Regions from separate parts of the Bacillus tequilensis genome, predicted to be linked through region 3. Evidence: riboswitches for the same ligand, from Rfam matches in the RefSeq annotation. Region 3 holds a riboswitch; each other region holds the start of a gene.
The links. Region 3 has a riboswitch for S-adenosylmethionine ahead of metI (cystathionine gamma-synthase/O-acetylhomoserine thiolyase). Riboswitches for the same ligand answer to the same signal wherever they lie in the genome.
Positions count from the first base shown of each region.

Region 1: linked by a shared signal. The riboswitch ahead of metE (5-methyltetrahydropteroyltriglutamate--homocysteine S-methyltransferase) and the one ahead of metI (cystathionine gamma-synthase/O-acetylhomoserine thiolyase) in region 3 are both predicted to bind S-adenosylmethionine.
Region 2: linked by a shared signal. The riboswitch ahead of mtnK (S-methyl-5-thioribose kinase) and the one ahead of metI (cystathionine gamma-synthase/O-acetylhomoserine thiolyase) in region 3 are both predicted to bind S-adenosylmethionine.
Region 4: linked by a shared signal. The riboswitch ahead of G4P54_RS21295 (hydroxyacid dehydrogenase) and the one ahead of metI (cystathionine gamma-synthase/O-acetylhomoserine thiolyase) in region 3 are both predicted to bind S-adenosylmethionine.

Region 1 covers NZ_CP048852.1:1,298,730-1,304,220, reverse strand. The annotation lists gene G4P54_RS06980 (ABC transporter ATP-binding protein) at 1-198, shown strand, start outside; gene thiX (HMP/thiamine ABC transporter permease ThiX) at 173-937, shown strand; gene rsbRB (RsbT co-antagonist RsbRB) at 972-1,805, opposite strand; gene isp (serine protease Isp) at 2,028-2,987, shown strand; SAM riboswitch class I at 3,119-3,274, shown strand; gene metE (5-methyltetrahydropteroyltriglutamate--homocysteine S-methyltransferase) at 3,403-5,491, shown strand, end outside.
Region 2 covers NZ_CP048852.1:1,333,464-1,338,954, reverse strand. The annotation lists gene mtnE (methionine-glutamine aminotransferase) at 32-1,225, opposite strand; gene G4P54_RS07145 (carbon-nitrogen family hydrolase) at 1,320-2,099, shown strand; SAM riboswitch class I at 2,183-2,339, shown strand; gene mtnK (S-methyl-5-thioribose kinase) at 2,446-3,639, shown strand; gene mtnA (S-methyl-5-thioribose-1-phosphate isomerase) at 3,647-4,708, shown strand; gene G4P54_RS07130 (hypothetical protein) at 4,740-4,865, opposite strand; gene G4P54_RS07125 (methylated-DNA--[protein]-cysteine S-methyltransferase) at 4,955-5,452, opposite strand; gene kinE (sporulation two-component system sensor histidine kinase KinE) at 5,449-5,491, opposite strand, start outside.
Region 3 covers NZ_CP048852.1:1,182,055-1,187,545, reverse strand. The annotation lists gene metC (cystathionine beta-lyase) at 1-884, opposite strand, end outside; gene metI (cystathionine gamma-synthase/O-acetylhomoserine thiolyase) at 877-1,998, opposite strand; SAM riboswitch class I at 2,066-2,187, opposite strand; gene G4P54_RS06265 (esterase family protein) at 2,355-3,077, shown strand; gene G4P54_RS06260 (YjcG family protein) at 3,114-3,629, shown strand; gene G4P54_RS06255 (GNAT family N-acetyltransferase) at 3,633-4,052, shown strand; gene G4P54_RS06250 (hypothetical protein) at 4,093-4,449, opposite strand; gene G4P54_RS06245 (hypothetical protein) at 4,742-4,996, opposite strand; gene G4P54_RS06240 (ATP-dependent helicase) at 5,113-5,491, shown strand, end outside.
Region 4 covers NZ_CP048852.1:2,039,431-2,044,921, reverse strand. The annotation lists gene G4P54_RS10700 (hypothetical protein) at 1-147, opposite strand, end outside; gene G4P54_RS10695 (molybdopterin oxidoreductase family protein) at 252-2,294, opposite strand; SAM riboswitch class I at 2,442-2,533, shown strand; partial or broken gene G4P54_RS21295 (hydroxyacid dehydrogenase) at 2,650-2,848, shown strand; gene G4P54_RS10685 (MarR family winged helix-turn-helix transcriptional regulator) at 3,134-3,685, shown strand; gene G4P54_RS10680 (ABC transporter ATP-binding protein) at 3,699-4,637, shown strand; gene G4P54_RS10675 (ABC transporter permease) at 4,647-5,393, shown strand; gene G4P54_RS10670 (ABC transporter permease) at 5,387-5,491, shown strand, end outside.

The DNA.
Region 1 (5,491 bases), 120 kb from region 3:
ATGGAGCTGGTCTCCTCGTATGCCGACAGCGTGCTCGTGCTTCACGATACAAGCCTGGCCTTTGACGGATCTCCAGCACGGTTATTTTCTGAGGAAACAGCACTTGTCCAAAAAGCGAAGCTCACTCTTCCCCTCTTATATGAATGGATGGCATATCAAGAGGAGGTGCGTGATGATGCAGTCATTACATCTCATTAATCCGACAGTGAAAGCGGCGGCCGTTTTTTCCTGTGTCGTCATGCTGTCGTTTATTTACAACCCGTACACCCCTGCGTGTTTTTATATCATCATCATTACGGGTGTCCTAACGGCTGCCAGAATCCCATTGAAAAAATGGTTCTTGTTTACGATTCCGTTTTTGATTTTGGCATTCGGTTGCGTGTGGACAGCCGCTGTTTTTGGCAAGGTGCCGACAACTCCGGATAATTTCTTGTTTCAAGCCGGCCCTATCTCGATCAACAGCGATAATGTGTCTGTCGGCATCTCTCTCGGGTTTCGTATTTTGTGCTTTTCCGCCTTGTCGATGATGTTTGTTTTTACAACTGATCCGATTTTATTTATGCTGAGCCTTGTTCAGCAGTGCAAGCTCTCACCAAAGCTTGCTTATGGCGTCATTGCAGGCTTTCGTTTTCTTCCGCTCTTAAAGGATGAGGTCCGGCTGATCCAGCAGGCTCATCAAATTAGAGGAGGAGCAGCGGAAAGCGGCTTCATCGAAAAAATCAGCGCGTTAAAGCGGTATACCATCCCGCTTTTGGCAAGCGCTATCAGAAAAGCGGAACGGACGGCGCTCGCGATGGAATCGAAAGGTTTTACAGGAAGCAGAAACCGGACTTATTACCGGACACTGACTGTGAACAGACGCGATTGGCTGTTCTTTTGCCTCGTTCTCTTGCTGTTCGCAGGATCTTTTCTCGTATCTTTTTGCTTTGTCTCATAAAAACATCCGCTATCACTGATAGCGGATGTTCTTCTTATTGATGATAGTTTAAAGCTTGAGCAAGATTGGTTTTAATTGTAATGTTCGAAAAATCAATCCCCAGCTGTACAGCGGTTTGCGCGATTTCGGGCCTGATTCCTGACAGAGTTGACCGGACACCGATCAAATTGAGCGCCTCAATCAATTTGAAAATTTGGTGAGCCACCATCGTATCAACGACCACAACGCCTGACAAATCGATCAACAGATGCTCCACTCGTCTTTTTGCACAGGCATGAAGCGTGTTTTCCAGAATAAACTTTGCCCGCTCCGTATCAATGTCACCGACAAGCGGAAGCAGAGCTGTTGATTTGCTCAGTGTAATGACAGGCGAGCTTAATTCCAATATCATTTCTCTCTGAGCGTTTAATTGCTGTTTGGCATTCGTTTCAGCGTGATCGACGAATGTATAAATGGTAAAATCAAAAACTTTCACAATCAAATCGGCCCATTTTTGTTTCTCTCCCGGTTCAAACGCCGACTCATTTTCTTCTGCGAATTGCTCAAAATACTTCGTATATAATCTACGGTTTCTCATAAACTCCCGAATGACGTACTGAACTGGAGTGTCGAGATGCTTTTGATCATTCGTCAGCTCAATGACCCACTCTTGAAATTCCTCGAGAAATTGTTTTTCCGGTAAAACATACATGTAATTCAGATGCCGGTAAAATTCCCTGTCCTGCTCTTTTAATTCTTCCGTCACTGTGGCATTATGTAAGGCGTAAAGCGAATTTGGATCACTATCCTTCATCGTTTCTATCCATTCCTCGGCCATTTGCTCTACATGCTCTGAAAAAAACGCATATAATTGTTCATTCAGTTTCATCACACTGCTCCTTTCTCCAACCCTATTATAACTTGACTCAAAGCCGAATCCCAGTCATACACGCTGAAGCCATCCAATATTTTGAAAATCACTAATTCTTTGGATTGTATCCTCTTTTTTCAAAATGCTTCAAATGGCTCTGTCCGAACGGTTGCTTTTTTCATATAATATGAGGCAACACCCTTGAATCCACTTGAAAGCATAAAAAAGGAGGGCTTTTTTATGAATGGTGAAATCCGCTTGATCCCGTATGTGACGAATGAGCAGATCATGGATGTAAACGAGCTTCCTGAGGGCATTAAAGTGATTAAGGCGCCAGAAATGTGGGCAAAAGGGGTAAAAGGCAAGAATGTAAAAATTGCTGTATTGGACACGGGCTGCGACACAAGCCATCCTGATTTAAAGAACCAAATCATCGGCGGAAAGAACTTCACGGATGATGACGGCGGCAAGGACGATGTGATTTCCGACTACAACGGACACGGCACACACGTCGCCGGAACGATTGCTGCTAATGATTCAAACGGCGGCATTGCCGGAGTTGCGCCTGAGGCAAGCCTATTGATTGTGAAGGTTCTTGGCGGTGAAAACGGCAGCGGACAGTACGAATGGATTATTAACGGCATTAACTACGCTGTGGAACAAAAAGCCGATATCATCTCGATGTCCCTTGGCGGACCAAGCGATGTGCCAGAGCTGAAAGAAGCGGTGCAAAACGCCGTCAAAAACGGAGTGCTTGTTGTTTGTGCAGCAGGAAATGAAGGTGACGGAGACGAACGCACGGAAGAGCTTTCCTATCCTGCAGCTTATAATGAAGTCATCGCGGTTGGATCTGTTTCCGTAGCGCGAAAATTATCAGAATTTTCTAACGCCAATAAGGAGATTGATCTTGTTGCACCGGGAGAAAATATATTGTCTACCCTTCCTAACAAGAAGTACGGTAAGCTTACCGGCACTTCAATGGCTGCCCCCCATGTCAGCGGAGCGCTTGCTCTTATCAAAAGCTATGAAGAAGAATCATTTCAAAGAAAGCTTTCTGAATCCGAGGTTTATGCACAGCTGATCCGCAGGACACTTCCGCTTGAGATTGCAAAAACGCTGGCAGGCAATGGATTCCTCTATTTAACCTCTCTTGATGAGCTTGCAGACAGAGCAGAGCAATCACATTTAATGGTCCTATAAAATTATTTTTCTTATATAATATATACCAAATGATGTCATTTTAATTTCAAATTCTATATTGACAACGAATTTGAATTACTGTTAAGATTACCAACAAATGATTCAACTTTTCAAAAAATTAATAACATTTTCTCTTATCGAGAGTTGGGCGAGGGATTGGCCTTTTGACCCCAACAGCAACCGACCGTAATTCCATTGTGAAATGGGGCGCACTGCTTTTCGCGCCGAGACTGATGTCTCATAAGGCACGGTGCTAATTCCATCAGATTGTATCTGAGAGATGAGAGAGGCAGTGTTTTACGCAAAAAAAGCCTCTTTCTCTCATGGGAAAGAGGCTTTTTGTTGTGAGAAAACCTCTTAGCAGCCTGTATCCGCGGGTTAACGAGAGTGTTTTATATATAAAGGAGGAGAAACAATGACAACCATCAAAACATCGAATCTAGGATTTCCGAGAATCGGACTGAACCGGGAATGGAAAAAAGCACTTGAAGCGTATTGGAAAGGCAGCACTGACAAAGATACATTTTTGAAGCAAATCGACGACCTGTTTTTATCTGCCGTAAAAACACAAATTGACCAGCAGATTGATGTTGTGCCTGTTTCTGATTTCACACAGTATGACCATGTACTCGACACAGCCGTCAGCTTCAACTGGATTCCGAAACGATTCAGACATTTGACTGACGCTACCGATACATACTTCGCTATCGCCCGCGGAACTAAAGACGCCGTATCCAGTGAAATGACAAAATGGTTTAATACAAATTACCATTACATCGTGCCAGAGTATGATGAGAGCATTGAGTTCCGCCTCACAAGAAACAAACAGCTCGAAGATTATCGCCGGATCAAGCAGGAATACGGCGTTGAAACCAAACCTGTGATTGTCGGCCCTTATACATTCGTCACGCTTGCTAAAGGCTATGACCCGTCTGAAGCAAAAGCAATCCAAAAACGATTGGTGCCGCTATACGTACAGCTTTTGAAAGAGCTAGAACAAGAAGGCGTTAAATGGGTGCAAATCGATGAACCAGCGCTTGTTACCGCCTCTGGCGAAGATGTCCGCAGCGCAAAACAATTATTCGAAAGCATAACAAGTGAGCTTTCATCTCTGAATGTACTTTTACAGACATATTTTGATTCTGTTGATGCTTATGAAGAGCTGATCTCTTACCCAGTACAGGGAATCGGACTTGACTTCGTTCACGATAAAGGCAGAAACCTCGAACAGCTGACAACACACGGCTTTCCGACAGACAAAGTGCTGGCAGCCGGCGTGATTGACGGACGCAACATTTGGAAAGCGGATCTTGAAGAACGCCTCGATGCCGTTCTCGATATCCTCAGCATTGCAAAAGTAGATGAGCTGTGGATTCAGCCTTCCAGCAGCCTGCTGCATGTTCCGGTAGCGAAGCACCCTGACGAGCATTTGGAGAAGGACCTGCTGAACGGATTATCCTATGCAAAAGAAAAACTAGCCGAGCTGACAGCTTTGAAAGAAGGTTTAGTATCAGGAAAAGCGGCAATCAGCGAACAAATTCAGCAGGCTAAAACTGACATTCAGGCGCTCAAGCAGTTTGCAACAGGTGCAAACACTGAACAAAAGAAAGAACTTGAGCAATTAACCGATAAAGACTTCAAGCGCCCGATTCCATTCGACGAACGGTTGGCTCTGCAAAATAAATCTCTCGGACTTCCGCTTTTGCCGACAACGACGATCGGGAGCTTCCCGCAGTCTGCTGAAGTGCGGAGCGCACGCCAAAAATGGCGGAAAAACGAATGGTCTGATGAACAGTATCAACACTTTATCAATGCAGAAACAAAAAGATGGATTGATATTCAGGAAGAATTGGAGCTTGATGTTCTTGTTCACGGTGAATTTGAACGGACAGATATGGTCGAATACTTCGGTGAGAAACTGGCCGGCTTTGCCTTCACGAAATACGCTTGGGTTCAATCATACGGCTCACGCTGTGTCCGCCCGCCAGTCATTTACGGAGATGTAGAATTTATTGAGCCGATGACAGTGAAAGACACGGTCTATGCACAGTCATTGACCTCCAAGCATGTGAAAGGAATGCTGACGGGTCCGGTTACGATCTTAAACTGGTCTTTCCCTCGAAACGATATTTCGAGAAAAGAAATCGCCTTCCAAATCGGGCTGGCCCTTCGCAAAGAAGTAAAAGCGCTTGAAGATGCGGGCATTCAAATCATTCAAGTCGATGAACCGGCGCTGCGCGAAGGCCTTCCATTAAAAACCCGCGATTGGGATGAGTATTTGACTTGGGCGGCAGAAGCATTCAGATTAACCACCTCTTCCGTGAAAAACGAGACGCAGATTCATACGCATATGTGCTACAGCAACTTCGAAGATATTGTTGATACAATCAATGATCTTGATGCCGATGTGATTACAATCGAACACAGCAGAAGCCACGGAGGATTTTTAGATTACTTAAAAGACCATCCTTATTTGAAAGGGCTCGGCCTTGGTGTATATGACA
Region 2 (5,491 bases), 150 kb from region 3:
TTATAAATTATTTTGAATTATCCCATCGTTATCAAATCTTGTCAATGCTTTTTTGGGTAAACAGGTTCAGTTTCCCAATTCGATAGGCGGCTTCCTCAAGTCTTTCTTCACTTGTCAGCAGTCCGACTCTGACATAGCCCTCGCCATATTCACCGAAGCCGGTTCCAGCCGCAACCGCCACATTCGCTTTTTCCAGCAAAAGGTCGGAGAACTGCTCAGATGTATAGCCTTCAGGCACAGGCAGCCATGCAAAAAATGAACCTGCCGGAGCTGTCACATCCCAGCCAATCTCCCGGCATGCCGCGATCCAAGCGTTTCGCCTGCTCTCATAGCGGGCATTTTGCTCCGCCACACACGTTTGATCAGCAAGCAGTGCCGCCGCTGCAGCCTCCTGAGTCGCTCTGAAAAGACTGACAAACATATGGTCCTGATAAAGATTAATCGCTTCAATGACCGAAGCGTTTCCAACGGCAAAGCCGACCCGCCATCCTGCCATGTTATACGTTTTTGACAGCGTGTAAATTTCGATGCCAATATCCTTCGCACCTTCAGTCTGCAAAAAGCTTAACGGCTTGTTCCCGTCAAATCCTACAGCGCCATAAGCAAAATCGTGAACGACACAAATCCCGTTTTCTTTTGCAAAGCTCACGGTTTCTTCAAAAAATTCAGAGGTAGCAACAGCCCCGGTCGGATTATTCGGATAATTTAAATACATCAATTTTGCCTGATCCCTCACCTCAGCTGCGATGCTGCTATAATCAGGAAGAAACGCCCTTTCCTTTACAAGCGGCATCATTTCCATCTTTGCTTTCGCAAGTGTGACACCTGACCAGTAATCAGGATAACCCGGATCGGGCACTAAAATCGTATCACCGGGATTCAGCAAGCATTGCGGGAGCTCGACAAGACCCGCTTTCCCGCCGAATAATACAGCAACTTCAGTTTCCGGGTCGAGATCAATACCGTATTCTCTTTTGTAAAATGCTGCGGCAGCTGACTTCAGACTGTGCGAGCCGCGAAAAGACGAGTATTTATGATTTTCAGGATCGGCAACAGCCCGTTTCATTTCCTCGACGATATGCTCCGGAGTCGGCTGATCCGGATTTCCCTGTCCAAGATTGATCACGTCGTGTCCTTCCGCGAGCTTTCGATTCACTTTCTGCACCAGAGAAGCGAAGAACTGTTTAGGCAATTCCTTCAATACATGAGACTGTTCAAATATCATCTATTCTCACCTTCTAAAAAAATCTTGAAATGATAGTCCATCATCATATATGGTTAAATCAAAAAAGTAAAGAAAAATTTGGGGGCGTAAAAAAATGAAATGGACGATATCTTGTCTTCAATTTGATATTTCTTACGGAAAACCTTCAGAAAATATAAAAAAGGCTGAAAGTTTTATCGAAAAAGAAAGCAAACATGCTGATGTGATTGTTCTGCCTGAACTATGGACGACCGGATATGATCTGGCCAATCTTGATGAGCTGGCTGATGAAGACGGTCGTTCAGCTCAGAGCTGGCTAAAGAAAACGGCTAAAAAACATGGCGTTCATATTGTTGCCGGTTCAGTTGCTGTCAGAGAGGATTCTGATGTTTATAATACGATGTACATTGCAGATAAGGAAGGACAAATCATTAAGGAATATAGAAAAGCCCATCTCTTTCAGCTGATGGATGAACATGTGTATTTATCAGCCGGTTCAGAAGATGGGTACTTTGAGCTTGATGGCGTCAAATGCTCTGGGCTGATCTGTTACGATATCCGTTTTCCGGAATGGATCAGAAAACATACGACAAAAGGTGCCAACGTGCTGTTTATTTCCGCGGAATGGCCTCTTCCACGCCTTGACCATTGGAAAAGCCTGCTTATTGCCCGCGCCATTGAAAATCAATGCTTTGTCGCCGCCTGCAATTGTACCGGTTCAAATCCCGATAATGAATTTGCCGGACACAGCCTGCTTATTGATCCATGGGGGCGCGTACTTGCTGAAGGCGGCCTGGAAGAAGGTATTGTCCGAGCGGAAATCGACCTTCATGAAAGCGTTGAGGTGCGTAAGCGTATACCTGTTTTCGATGATATCAGAAAAGATTTATATTAAAAAATAGATTGACAACTTACTAAAACACCTGTTACTATGTTCATCAACTGATAAATTAGAATTGTTTAACAAGTGAATATATTCTCTTATCGAGAGTTGGGCGAAGGATTTGGCCTTTTGACCCCAACAGCAACCGACCGTAATTCCATTGTGAAATGGGGCGCATCTTTTTCGCGCCGAGACGCTTGTCTCTTAAGGCACGGTGCTAATTCCATTCAGATCTGATCTGAGAGATAAGAGAGGCGGACATAGATGTTAAGCCTCCTTCTCTCTGAGAAGGAGGCTTTTTTTACTGCGCTTCAGCTGCAAACGCATCTAGCGATTACATAAATTGGAGGTTATGACAATGGCAGTCACAAAAACACCTTTATACGAAACGTTAAATGAAAGCTCCGCAGTGGCACTGGCGGTAAAACTTGGTTTATTTCCAAGCAAAAGCACACTGACATGCCAGGAGATCGGTGACGGCAACTTAAATTACGTTTTTCATATTTATGATCAAGAACATGACAGAGCGTTGATCATTAAACAGGCGGTTCCTTATGCAAAAGTCGTCGGAGAAAGCTGGCCGCTGACAATCGATCGCGCAAGAATCGAAAGCAGCGCTCTCATCCGTCAGGGCGAGCATGTCCCTCATCTCGTTCCAAGAGTGTTCTATTCCGATACTGAAATGGCGGTTACCGTCATGGAGGATCTTTCTCACCTGAAAATCGCAAGAAAAGGACTCATTGAGGGCGAAAACTACCCTTACCTGTCACAGCACATCGGTGAATTTCTAGGAAAAACACTTTTCTATTCATCGGATTACGCGCTTGAACCTAAGGTCAAAAAACAGCTTGTTAAACAGTTTACAAATCCGGAGCTGTGCGACATAACGGAAAGACTTGTCTTTACAGACCCTTTCTTTGACCATGACACAAATGATTTTGAAGAAGAGCTTCGTCCTTTTGTCGAAGAGCTTTGGAATAATGACAACGTCAAAATCGAGGCCGCAAAGCTCAAAAAGTCATTTTTAACATCGGCAGAAACACTCATTCACGGTGACTTGCATACAGGAAGCATTTTTGCCAGCGAGCATGAAACAAAGGTAATTGATCCTGAATTTGCTTTTTACGGACCGATTGGCTTTGATGTGGGCCAATTTATCGCCAACTTATATTTGAATGCACTCGGGCGTGACGGTGATGCCAGAGAGCCGTTATATCAACATGTCAAGCAGGTTTGGGAAACATTTCAAAAAACATTCACTGAAGCCTGGGAGAAGGACAGTTTGGATGTTTACGCCAACATCGACGGTTACCTTTCTGATACGCTCAGTCATATTCTTGAAGAGGCAATCGGGTTTGCGGGCTGCGAGCTGATACGCCGCACGGTCGGCCTTGCCCATGTTGATGATCTGGATACGATCGTGCCGTTTGATAAACGAATCGGCAGAAAGCGTCTGGCGCTTACAACCGGCGCAGCCTTTATCGAAAAACGTTCGGAATTCAAGACGATAACAGATGTTACTGAATTATTTGAGTTACTTGTAAAGGAATGATCTGTTCATGACCTATTCATTTGCTGTTCCGCGTTCTGTTGAATGGAAAGAAACAGCTATTACCATTTTAAATCAGCAAAAGCTTCCTGATGTGACGGAATATTTAGAACTGGCAACGAAAGAGGATGTATTTGATGCCATTGTCACGCTCAAAGTAAGAGGCGCCCCGGCGATCGGCATTACGGCAGCCTTCGGACTTGCGCTTACTGCAAAAGACATTGAAACGGATGATGTTACTGAATTCCGCCGCAGACTGGATGATATCAAAGAGTATTTAAACAGCTCACGGCCCACCGCCATTAATTTATCATGGGCGCTTGAGAGACTGCGCCATTCGATCGAAAACGCCATTTCCGTAAATGAAGCAAAAACAAACCTTGTCCATGAAGCGATTCAAATTCAGGTCGAGGATGAGGAAACGTGCCGGATGATCGGTCAAAACGCCCTGCAGCTTTTCAAAAAAGGCGACCGGATTATGACAATCTGCAATGCCGGCTCTATCGCGACAAGCCGCTACGGTACGGCGCTGGCTCCATTTTATTTGGCCAAACAAAAAGATTTGGGACTGCACATTTATGCCTGTGAAACAAGGCCTGTTCTTCAAGGTTCGCGCCTGACTGCGTGGGAGCTGATGCAGGGCGGCATTGATGTCACTTTGATCACTGACAGCATGGCCGCCCATACGATGAAGGAAAAACAAATTTCTGCTGTCATCGTCGGCGCCGATCGCATTGCAAAGAACGGTGATACGGCAAATAAAATCGGAACATACGGTCTCGCAATTTTAGCCAACGCCTTTGATATCCCGTTTTTTGTCGCTGCACCATTATCCACATTCGATACGAAAGTGAAATCTGGCGCTGATATCCCGATAGAGGAACGCGATCCCGAGGAAGTCAGGCAGATTTCAGGAGTCCGGACCGCTCCATCTGAAGTGCCCGTCTTTAATCCCGCTTTTGACATTACACCCCATGATCTCATTTCAGGAATTATTACTGAAAAAGGGATTATGACCGGTAACTATGAAGAAGAGATTGAACAGCTCTTCAAAGGCGAAAAGGTCCACTAAAAACCGCTGCCCTTTGCTCATTTTGAGCGAGTCAGCGGTTTTTTTGTTTGTTTTTATTCATATTGATGATTTCATCTTTTTGAGCGCTTGATATGATATGCAGTTTCACAAACAGTTTGGCAAAAACGGCAATTTTCTCAGAGCGGCTCGGCTTCAATTGCTTTGTCCTCCTTTTTCATCAGACCAACTTTTTTCACTTAATAAAATGATATGTCAGCCGCGAAAAAAAGGAACGTACCATATGTTTTATTTTTCTTTGTAGGAGATTCTCTCGATGTTCAGCAAAAATGCTTTGATATCGGTTTTGCTCCCAGCGTACCCTGTTAACGAGCTGTTTTTGCCGATCACTCTGTGACATGGGACAAAAATCGGCAGGTCGTTTCGTTTATTAGCCTGTCCGACTGCGCGCACCGCTTTCGGACTGCCTACCGCTTCGGCAATGTCAGCATAGCTTCTGGATTCTCCGTATGGTATCATCGCCAGCGCCTCCCACACTTTTTGCTGAAAAGGGGTGCCCTTTTGACTCAGCGGCAGTGAGAATGTCTTTCTTTCACCGGTGAAATATTCATGAAGCTGTTTTTTCGCTTCTGCCAGATAAGGTGTTTCCTTGCGCTCAGTATTCTGAACCGTTTCTCTCCAATCCATCCAATCTTCCTGACTGAGAAACAGACGGGTAATCTGGTCATCCTCCTCGGCAATGAAAAGTTCTCCGAGCGGCGTTTCCGCTGTCGTGTAGTAGTTCATTCATCAATCCTTCTTTCTTCAGCATTTTGTCTGACGGGA
Region 3 (5,491 bases):
GACTGGCTTTTATGGGTTTCAGCGCCGGGATGATCAGACAGGCCCGGATAATACACGCGCTTCACCGCCGGGTGCTTCTGGAAAAACTCCGCAAGCCGCTGCGCTGTTTGGCTCGCTTTTTCTAAACGGACCTGCAATGTTTTTAATCCGCGCAGCACGAGCCAGCAATCTTGCACGCCAAGGACGGCGCCAAACGAGTTTTGCAGCTTATACAGCTGCTTCCCAAGCTCTTCATCTTTGACAGCAGCCAGACCTGACAGCACATCGCTGTGGCCGCTTAAGAATTTTGTTGCGCTGTGAAGCACAATATCCACGCCGAGATCAAGCGGCCGCTGCAGTGCAGGTGTCATGAATGTATTGTCCAGAAAGGTCAGACAGCCGTTTTCTTTTGCAAGCTGGACAACCGCTTTTATATCAGTGATGCCAAGTGTGGGATTTGACGGTGTCTCCATATAAATGACTTTTGTGTTCGGCTTGATATTTCGCGCTACTTCGTTTGTATCCGTCATGTCAACAAACGTATGCTCAATACCAAATCGGGTCAGCACCTCTGTCACCATGCGGAAAGTTCCGCCGTACACATCTTCTGTCACAAGAACGTGATCGCCCTGTGACAGAAGTAAAAATGCAGTTGAGATCGCAGCCATGCCTGAACTGAAAGCAAAGCCTCTCGTCCCGCCTTCCAATGCGGCAATTGTGTCTTCGAGAGCTGTTCTTGTCGGCGTGCCTGAGCGGCTGTAATCATATGCGCCAAACTCTTCAAATGAAGATTGATGAAAGGTCGAAGCGTGCTGAATCGGTACACTGACCGCTCCTGTTGCGCCGTCTGTTTTAAATGGATTATGCACGAGCTGGGTTTCCAGCGTCCAATTATGTTTACTCAAATGAAACAGCTCCCTCTTTGACCTGATGTAACGCCTGTTTTAAGTCCTCTTTTAAATCTTCAGCATGTTCAATTCCGACAGAAAAGCGCAGCAATCGATCGCAGACCCCATTTGCGATCCGGATCTCTTCAGGTATATCCATGTGTGTCTGTGTGGCAGGGTATGTAATAAAGCTCTCCACCCCGCCGAGGCTTTCAGCAAAACAAATGGTCTTCAGTGCTTTTAAAAACGGGTTGACCCACTCTTCTTTTTGCAGACGGAAGGACAGCATGCCGCCTTTGCCCGGATACAGCACATCGGCAATTTCTTCCTGATCTTCTAAAAACACCGCAAGTGATTGCGCGTTGGCCTGATGCTGGCGCATTCTGAGACTGAGCGTCTTCATTCCTCTCATCAAAAGCCATGAATCAAATGGCGGCAGGACAGCGCCGATTGCATTTTGATGCTGAAACATTTCCTCTCCAAGTTTTTCATCCTTTACAACGACAAGTCCCGCAAGCAGGTCGTTATGCCCGCCTAAATACTTGGTTGCGCTGTGAATCACAATGTCAGCTCCCAGCTCAAGCGGCTGCTGCAAGACCGGTGTATAAAATGTATTATCAACGATCAGCAGAAGACCGTGCTCTTTCGTCATCCTGGCAATATGTTCAATATCCGCCTCCTGCATGAGCGGATTTGTCGGTGTTTCCACAAATACCGCTTTTGTATTCGGCGTAATCTTAGAGCGTAAACAGTCCTCATCGCTGAAATCATCATAATGAAACGTCAATCCGTATTTTTTCCATTCATTTTCAAACAAACGGTACGTGCCGCCATATAAGTCAGATGAAACGATCAGTTCATCACCGCTTTTAAACAGCGCCATAATGGTTTGGATGGCCGCCATTCCCGAACTGAAGGCAAGCCCTCTCGCTCCGTTTTCTAAGCTGGCGATCGCGTCCTCGACAAGCTGGCGTGTCGGGTTTTTCGTGCGGACATAATCAAAACCGGTCGATTCCCCGACTCCTCTGTGGCGGTATGCTGTTGATAAATAAATAGGAGCACTCACTGTCCCCGTGACTTCGTCGCTTCTGTTCCCGATTTGGGCTAATTTCGTTTCAACATGCTGTGACATATAGCTGACACCTTCCCTTTTCATAATAAAAACCCCTTCTTCATAAGAAGAAGGGGTTTAACGCTTCTTCTTATCTTCCAAGCATAAAAACGCTTGCTGGATTTAGCACCTTGGCGCTTTGCACATATGCAAAACAAGCCGGTTGCTGAGGTTTCTAAGGGCCAGTCCCTCCACCTCTCACGATAAGAAATATCGATTTCAATTTTCTGATTGTTTTATATTAGCGCAATTTGCAGTTTATTTCAACACTTTTTTCTTCGAGTTCCGAACCGTTTAAAGAGGGAAATTTCTAATAATTCATGGTACAATAATGGAAAACAGCAAGAAAGTCTAGTCATGTCCTGGAGGAATGTATTATGGCACCGAAAAACGGCACAGTGCAAGAAAAGAAATTCTTTTCAAAAGAGCTTAACGAGGAAATGACCTTGCTCGTTTACCTGCCATCCAACTACTCCCCTCTTTATAAATACCATGTCATTATCGCGCAGGACGGCCACGATTATTTCAGGCTGGGGAGAATCGGCAGACAGGTCGAGGAACTGCTGTCTAAACGGGAAATAGACCGGAGCATTATTATCGGCGTTCCATATAAAGATGTAAAAGAGCGCAGAAACACCTACCATCCGGAAGGCTCAAAATTTTCGGCGTATAAACGGTTCATCGCCCATGAGCTCGTTCCGTTTGCGGATGACGAGTATCCAACGTATCAGGTCGGCTACGGTCGAACGCTGATCGGAGACTCGCTCGGAGCGACCGTGTCACTTATGACAGCGCTTGATTATCCGAATATGTTCGGAAACATCATCATGCAGTCTCCCTATGTTGACAAACATGTATTGGAAGCTGTGAAACAGTCAAACGACATCAAACACCTCTCTATCTATCACCAAATCGGAACAAAAGAAACTGAAGTCCACACGACAGACGGAAACATTCTCGACTTCACAGAACCGAATCAGAAGCTGAAACAGCTGCTTGAGCAGAAGCTTTCCGATTATGATTTTGAACCATTTGACGGAGATCACAAATGGACATACTGGCAGCCGCTCATCACGCCGGCGCTGAAAAAAATGCTTTGATACTCTATCATACTTTATTTCCAGGAGGGACATACTATGAAATACGGAATTGTTTTATTTCCATCAAAAAAACTCCAAGACCTTGCGAATTCTTACAGAAAGCGCTATGACCCGAGCTACTCCCTGATCCCGCCCCATTTGACGCTGAGAGCCTCGTTTGAATGTTCGGAGGAGAAAGCGGATCAGCTTGTATCACATCTGAGAAGCATCGCCAAGGAGTCCCATCCGATCGTTCTCAAACTGACAAAATACAGCTCATTTGCGCCTGTCAATAATGTCATTTACATCAAAGCAGAGCCGACGGAAGAATTAAAAACACTCAATGAAAAGCTATACACCGGTGTGCTGGCGGGTGAACAGGAATATAATTTCGTTCCGCACGTGACGGTCGGCCAAAACCTTTCCGACGATGAGCATTCAGATGTGCTGGGACAATTAAAAATGCAGGAAGTGTCGCATGAAGAAATTGTTGACCGGTTCCACTTGCTTTACCAGCTGGAAAACGGATCGTGGACAGTTTACGAAACCTTCTTGTTAGGCAGAGGAGAATAATGTTTGGAAGCAGTGATCGCAAAAAATGAAGAACAAATGAAAGATGCTTTTTATGTAAGAGAAGAAGTCTTTGTCAAAGAACAAAACGTTCCTGCCGAAGAAGAAATTGACGAACTTGAAAATGAGGCGGAGCATGTTGTCGTATATGACGGCGAAAAGCCTGTCGGCGCCGGAAGATGGCGTATGAAGGATGGTTACGGCAAGTTAGAGCGGATTTGCGTATTGAAAAGCCACCGCTCACACGGTATCGGCGGCATCATTATGAAGGCACTTGAAGAAGCGGCCGCAGACGGCGGCGCTTCCGGCTTCATGTTAAACGCGCAAACGCAGGCTGTGCCGTTTTACAAGAAACACGGGTATCGTGTGCTTTCCGAAAAAGAATTCCTTGATGCCGGCATTCCCCACTTGCAAATGATTAAATGATCGCATCACTTAAGGCCCTTATGTAGGGCCTTAAGTTATTTCAAGCTGCTTTGTTTATAGAAATAGTAAGACATACAATTTCTACATTTAAAGGAGGCATTAAGATTTTACTTTTTAATAATTCTTTCCCTTCGCTCTGGATTGCTGAAATCTCAATATTCTGGAGAAAATAAGGGATTTGGGACTTTGTCAAATCTTTTAAGGGTTTTATTCGATCATCAGCAGCTGTAACAAATGAAAATGATGAACAACCGCTAAAAGATAACTTTACATTACTGTCTGTGTCTTCAAATATCATTATTATTTCATCACCGAAAGAATAAGAATCCAATTGCAGGACCCGTGCATCCCAATAGTGTAAACTTTCAAGATCTCTTTGGATCTGCTCCGCTTTCATAAAAAATCACCTCGATGTCATTTGGTAAATTAATCATAACTGCTGCCAAAATTATTTAAATTGCATTAACAAATCTTCTCTGACGGAATTCTCCCGGTTTTTAGATTTCCTAAAATATTTAACTTGAGGGTTAATGTATAAAATCATTATATCACCCAGCCTTTTTACTATTTTCCCAAAGTCTTTTATGACATATTTATTTTCTCCCTGCCTATTCAAGGGCCATTATTTATTTTTAAATGATATCTAACATTCTGCAATAAAAAATCCCCGAATTCATATCGGAGATTTTTTATCTATATTCATTAATGAAGAATCCTTTTTGATATCTTATCCCTTCCTTATGTAGAGAACGCTTACGTTTCATCTCGTTTACCTTTCTTTCAGCGGCCGTTTGGTTCTCCTGCTGCTTTTCCAGTTCCTTATATACCCGCTGAAAGGGGACATAGCTGATTTTTTCGGTCCCGGCGTAATCCTGTTTGTGTCCAATCGTTCTATTAGCATATTGAGCGTATTGCTGGTTCTGAATGTGACCTGCATATATCATACGATCCCCACCCCTCTGCTGTCTCTTTTCCCTTAAACTTACTTTTTGAAACACATTTCTTTTGATATGATAGTCATTGTCTGTAATGAACACCTTTTGATTGGGAGGACCCCTTTTTGAAATGCGCCCGACTGAATGATCGAACTATACATTTACATACATATTCGAGAGAACATTATCAATTCCTCTTTGAAGAAGGAATAAAAGGGCATTTATTTTGTTCTCATTGCGGAAAATCCGTTTTGTTAAGGCTCAACATCGCCGATCCGCCGGAATTCATCCACCGCCAGCCAGGCGATTTTCCGGCATGTGAGGAGGCGTGCGAACCGAGGCCCGCTATAGAGGAAAAAAAAGAAGACGATCAGGAATCTGGTGTCATTCGTTTGCCCAAGGGAAAAGCGATTGCCGCTGACCCGTCTCCAGCTGTAACGGAATGGCAGCGGCCGAGAAGCATTAAACCCAGAACACCATTTGTACCAAAAACAATAGAACCTG
Region 4 (5,491 bases), 860 kb from region 3:
AAAATGTCCGATGTAAAAGAAAATATCCCGTTCCTTTATAAGCAAGATATCATTCTGTTCATTCCCTTTTTGATGGTTCATTTGCTTTAAGCCTTCACCGATAAAATATCCAGCCAAAGCAATACCGATTCCTAAAAAAACGTCCATGTGTATGCCTCCATTATGTCGATGTTATGTTATACGAGCTTGGCATACTCGGGGTTTCATATTTTGAAACAAAAAAGCGGTCAGAGCGTGCTTTAAGTGTTTTTTCACGCCTTTTCAATCTGCACGCGGCCTGAAAAAAAGGTGGCGCCGCCGCCCATATCGGATAAGCGGTCTGAGGTAAGCGCGTTTACAAGCTGTTTTTTTCCTGGTTCATCCGCCCATAATCCTTGGCTGACTACGACACCGGACAGTACTTGTTCCCCGACTGAAGCGGCAAGCTCGCATTCTCCCCGGCTGTTCCAAATTCGTACAGGATCTCCATCACCGATTCCGTATTTTTTAGCATCTTTTGTATTGATAAAAAGCTTTGGCATCTTTTCAAGCTTGATATGCTTTGCATTGTTGGAAAACGTTGAGTTTAAGAAATTATGGTTTGGCGCCGGAACATACATAAACGGATACTCGTCATCGGATATAAGAGGGGTATATGTCGGTAAAGCCGGGAAGCCGTCTTGTTTCATTTTTTCTGAATATAATTCTATTTTTCCGCTTGGAGTCGGAAGTTTGCCTGGAAACAGGGGCTTTTCGCGTTTCGCTTTCATAAATGAAAACTTAGAAAGGGAATCGTAACCAATCTCAGTCAAATACGGATTATCTGGATGGTCAAGCGCCTGACGGATTAATTCTTCATCTGAATCTTTGAGCTCCTGGTCTGTGAATCCCATTGCTTCAGCCAGTAATCGGAACACCTCAGTATTAGACTTGCTTTCTCCATAGTTCTCAATCACCGGCTGCTGAAGCTGAATGTAATGGTGCCAGTAGGAGGTATAAAAATCAGTGTTCTCAAAAGCGGATGTTGCAGGCAGTACAATGTCCGCATATGCAGCCGTTTCCGTTAAAAACAAATCATGAACCACAGTAAACAAGTCTTCCCGCAGCAAGCCCTGTCTGACTTTGTTTGCTTTCGGCGCGACGACGGCAGGGTTTGTTCCGTAAATAAAAAGAGAGCGGATAGGCGGATCTGTTTCCAAAAGCACCTTGCCAAGCTGATTCATATTAAACGACCTCGGTGTGCGTCCTTTCAATAAGTCGGGCCGCTGCAAGGCATTTGTGTTATATTCTAAAATTCCGCTGTTATGCTTAATTGCGCCGCCCCCTTTATGCAGCCATTGGCCGGTGATCGCCGGAAGACAGGCAATCGTCCTTACAATCATCCCGCCGTTATCGTGATGCTGGATTCCATTTCCGATTCTGATAAAAGAAGGGGAGACTTTCCCATACATTCTTGCCAGCTGATAAATATCTTCAGTGCTGATCCCGGTGATCATTGATACCTTTTCCGGATTATACTGTTTCACGTGTTCACGGAGCTTGTCGTAGCCGACCGTGTATTCAGACAGGAATGCTTCATCGTGAAGGTTTTCTTTAAATAAAATGTGCATGATGCCAAGGGCAAGTGCGCTGTCAGTTCCCGGCTTTATTGGAATAAACCAATCTGCAAGACGCCCTGTCTGATTTTTATGTACATCGATCACGACAATTTTGGCACCTTTTTTTCGCGCTTTTTGGGCGATTGTAATTTGGTGCATGTTTGTGCTGACAGCGTTAATTCCCCAAAAAATAAATAGTTTTGTATGAATGGTTTCCTCAGGATCGATTCCCGCGCTTATGCCCATTGTATATTTATAGCCTTCAGATCCCGCTTTGCTGCAAATCGTCCGTTCAAGCTGGCTTGATCCCATGCGGTAAAAAAAGCGGCGGTCCATTCCTTCAGCTGTCAATTTCCCCATATTTCCGTAAAAGCTGTAAGGAAGTATGCTTTCAGCTCCCATTTCATCAATCAGCTGCTTCCAGCGGGAGGTGATCGTATCAATCGCCTCTTCCCAGGAAATCGGTTCAAATATCGCTTGGCCTTTCGCGCCTGTCCGTTTAAGCGGTGTAGTCAGCCGCTTTTCATCATAGATGCGCTCCGTCATGTTTCGAACTTTGTTGCATATGTTTCCAGCTGTGACAGGATGATCGGGATCTCCCTGCACTTTCACAATTTTTCCGTCTTTTTTATGTATTAACAATCCGCATTGATCCGGGCAGTCAAGCGAGCAAACGGACTTAAAAATGCCATTTTGTTGTGTAGCAAAAGATTTTATGGCCCAGTTCCTCTCTCTAGTTAGATATTTTGTAAGAATTATAACATTTCGGATGATAACGTCAATTCTGAAAAAATAGATTAACATCAATCTTGGAATTCTTTATGATAAACGTATTCTTTATTCTGAAAATGATATATTCAACATTTTCTATCCAGAGAGGTGGAGGGACCGGTCCAATGAAACCTTGGCAACAGTATTGTACCAATTCCAGCAAGCGTCAGCTTGAAAGATAGGAAAGCAAGGTTTATACCGGCGTCTGTCTGTAGACAGGGCACGCTTATATATGATCTCTTTCCATCTTCGGAAAGAGATTTTTTTATGAAAAAATATGATGAAAAGGACGTTTTGCACCATGACGTTTTTGGTTACAGCACCATACAACAAAGAAGGACACAAAGAGCGAGCTTGAAACATTGTTCGGCTCGGTTTGTTATCAATCCTAGGAGGAGCAAGGCCGGGCATACCGGGAAGTTGAAATCATTCAGCTATTAAAAGAAACACATACGATAGGTTTGATTACTCAGCTCGATCAAGTAACAGAGAACGTATTTTGAACTGATGAAAGAGAGTGCGATTTTCGTCAATACTTCAAGAGAGGTTGTGGTAAACCGCATTCATATACCTGTACCTGAGGAAAAAGCAGTACAGGAGGAATCATCTCCTCAATATGCATCTTAATCAGAAAGCGCCCTGTTTCAGGGGCGCTTTTTGTCCTTTTCTTGTGGAGAGAGCTGACAAACTTAACTTTCCTGAAGGAGAATAGACAATATGTTGACATTTAATCGAGAAGTGTTATGATGTTATAGACAATATATTGTCTAACGAGGAGGATGAGTATGGATTATTCAAAAGAACTGAAAGATTTATTTTTAATGCAACAATCTTACGCTACACTTTTTTCTGTTTTAAACAAAATCCAATCACGCGGAGACGATTATTATGAAAGCTTAACGTCAAGACAATTTATGACGATGGTTGCCATACTGCATTTACCGGAAGAGGAAACGACATTTAACAACATCGCAAAAAAATTAGGCACTTCAAAACAAAACATCAATAGGCTTGTCAGTAGTATTGAAAAAAGAGGTTATGTCATTACTGTTCCGAGTAAACGCGACAAGCGAGCGGTTAATGTGAAGATTACTGATTCAGGCAAGCGTGTCATGGAGGAATGCGGTGAAAAAGCGGTGTACTTTATGGCAGATCTATTTAAAGGGTTTTCTACGGAAGAGCTGGAAACATTGTGGGTTTTATTGAAGAAACTGTACAGTTTTGACGGAGAGGAACAGGATGGCTTTGAAGAAAACGCTGCTGATTTTGACATTGAACAAAATCGGGACGATTTGAAAACAAATTTATTGCAGGAATTCTCAAAACGGAGAATGTAAAAAGGAGAAATATATGAACAACATGGCGGCTGTAGAAAATTTGAAAATACAGTACGGAAACAAAACAGCGGTAAATGGGATTTCTTTTGAAGTGAGAGAGGGGGAAGTTCTTGGCTTGTTAGGCCCAAATGGTGCTGGGAAAAGCACCACCATTCACGTGTTATCCGGAGTATTGTCGGCCAGTTCTGGCAACGTGACAATACTGGGCCACAATGTGAAAAAAGGGTCAAAGGAAATGAAGAAAGGCATCGGAATTGTACCTCAAGATATCGCGATTTACAAGGAAATTTCCGCTGAGAAAAATGTTCGTTTTTTTGCGAGTCTTTATTCTCTTAGAGGAGAAGAACTGAAAGCCCGAGTCAGAGAGGCTTTGGAGCTCGTACAGCTATATGACCGGAAAAATGACAAGCCTAAGACGTTTTCAGGCGGGATGAAAAGAAGATTAAATATCGCGTGTGCCATTGCACATCAGCCGAAATTGATTATCATGGACGAGCCCACTGTAGGAATCGATCCGCAATCCCGGCATCACATTTTGGAATCGATAAAAGAGCTGAAATCAAGAGGAGCGAGCATTATTTACTCGACACATTATATGGATGAAGTCGAGGCGATTGCAGATCGCATTATAATCATGAATGAAGGGAGAATCATTGCCAATGGAACAAAAGAAGAGCTGTACAAAGAAGTGAATAAAGAAATGACATATGCTTTTCAGCTGGCACATGTTCAGAAATTAAATAAAAACGCTATTAGAAAAATCAAAGGAGTGACAGAAGTTGATTTCTCTGACCATCAACTACAAGTGACCGTTCAGCAAAACCAGGATCACCTGAGTGAAATCATAGCAGAATTGGGTGCCCAAGGCTGCGGCATCCTAAGCATGAACAAAAAAGAGGCATCGTTAGAAACAGTATTTTTAGAGCTGACGGGAAGAAATTTAAGAGATTAGGAGAGCAAAATGAGTCTGTTAAAATTGATAACGTTTGATTTTATGAATATTATAAGGAATCCGGTTCTTGTGATCGCCAATACGGTCTTTCCTTTCGTTCTTATTCTGATCATGGGCTTTGTGACGAAAAACAGCTTTGGAGCAGGCGAGGTCAGTTCGTATGATTATTATGGAGTGAATATGATGGTTTTTGCTGCAACACTGATCGCTATGACCGCCTCTAATACGTTTATGGAGGAAAAGGTGAAGAAAGCGAACCTCCGTATTGTATATGCGCCCGTTTCGACAACCGATATTTATCTTTCTAAATTACTATCAACCTGGATATTTAGTGTCATCATGTACAGTTTGAATGTGTTGATCGCCCAGACAATGTTTCATTTGAACTTTGGCGGACAACATCTTCCCTATTTCATGCTCTTATTGTATGTATTTTTATTTTTTGGTTGTTGTTTTGGTACAATGTTTTGCAGTTTGTTCAAAAATGAAGAACAGGCGAACGGGTTTATGCAAATTCCGATAGCCTTTTTTATTTTCTTTGGCGGCGTTTTTTTCGGGATTCATAGATTGGGAGAAGTCGTCAATCATATATCACTACTTTCTCCGGTTAAATGGGTAACAGAGTGTTCATTTCATCTTATTTATGATCACGATTCCAGTATGCTGCTGCCTGTTATGTCAGGACTATTTTTTGCTTCAATCATTTGTATTGCCGTTTCACATGTTACATGTAAGTCGGAGGGATATGTATGCTGAGTCTATTTCAAAACAGATGGGAGCGAATCTTGACCAAAAAAGCGATTATCATCATTACAGTGATCATTGTCCCTCTGATGGTTGGTGTTGCGATTATG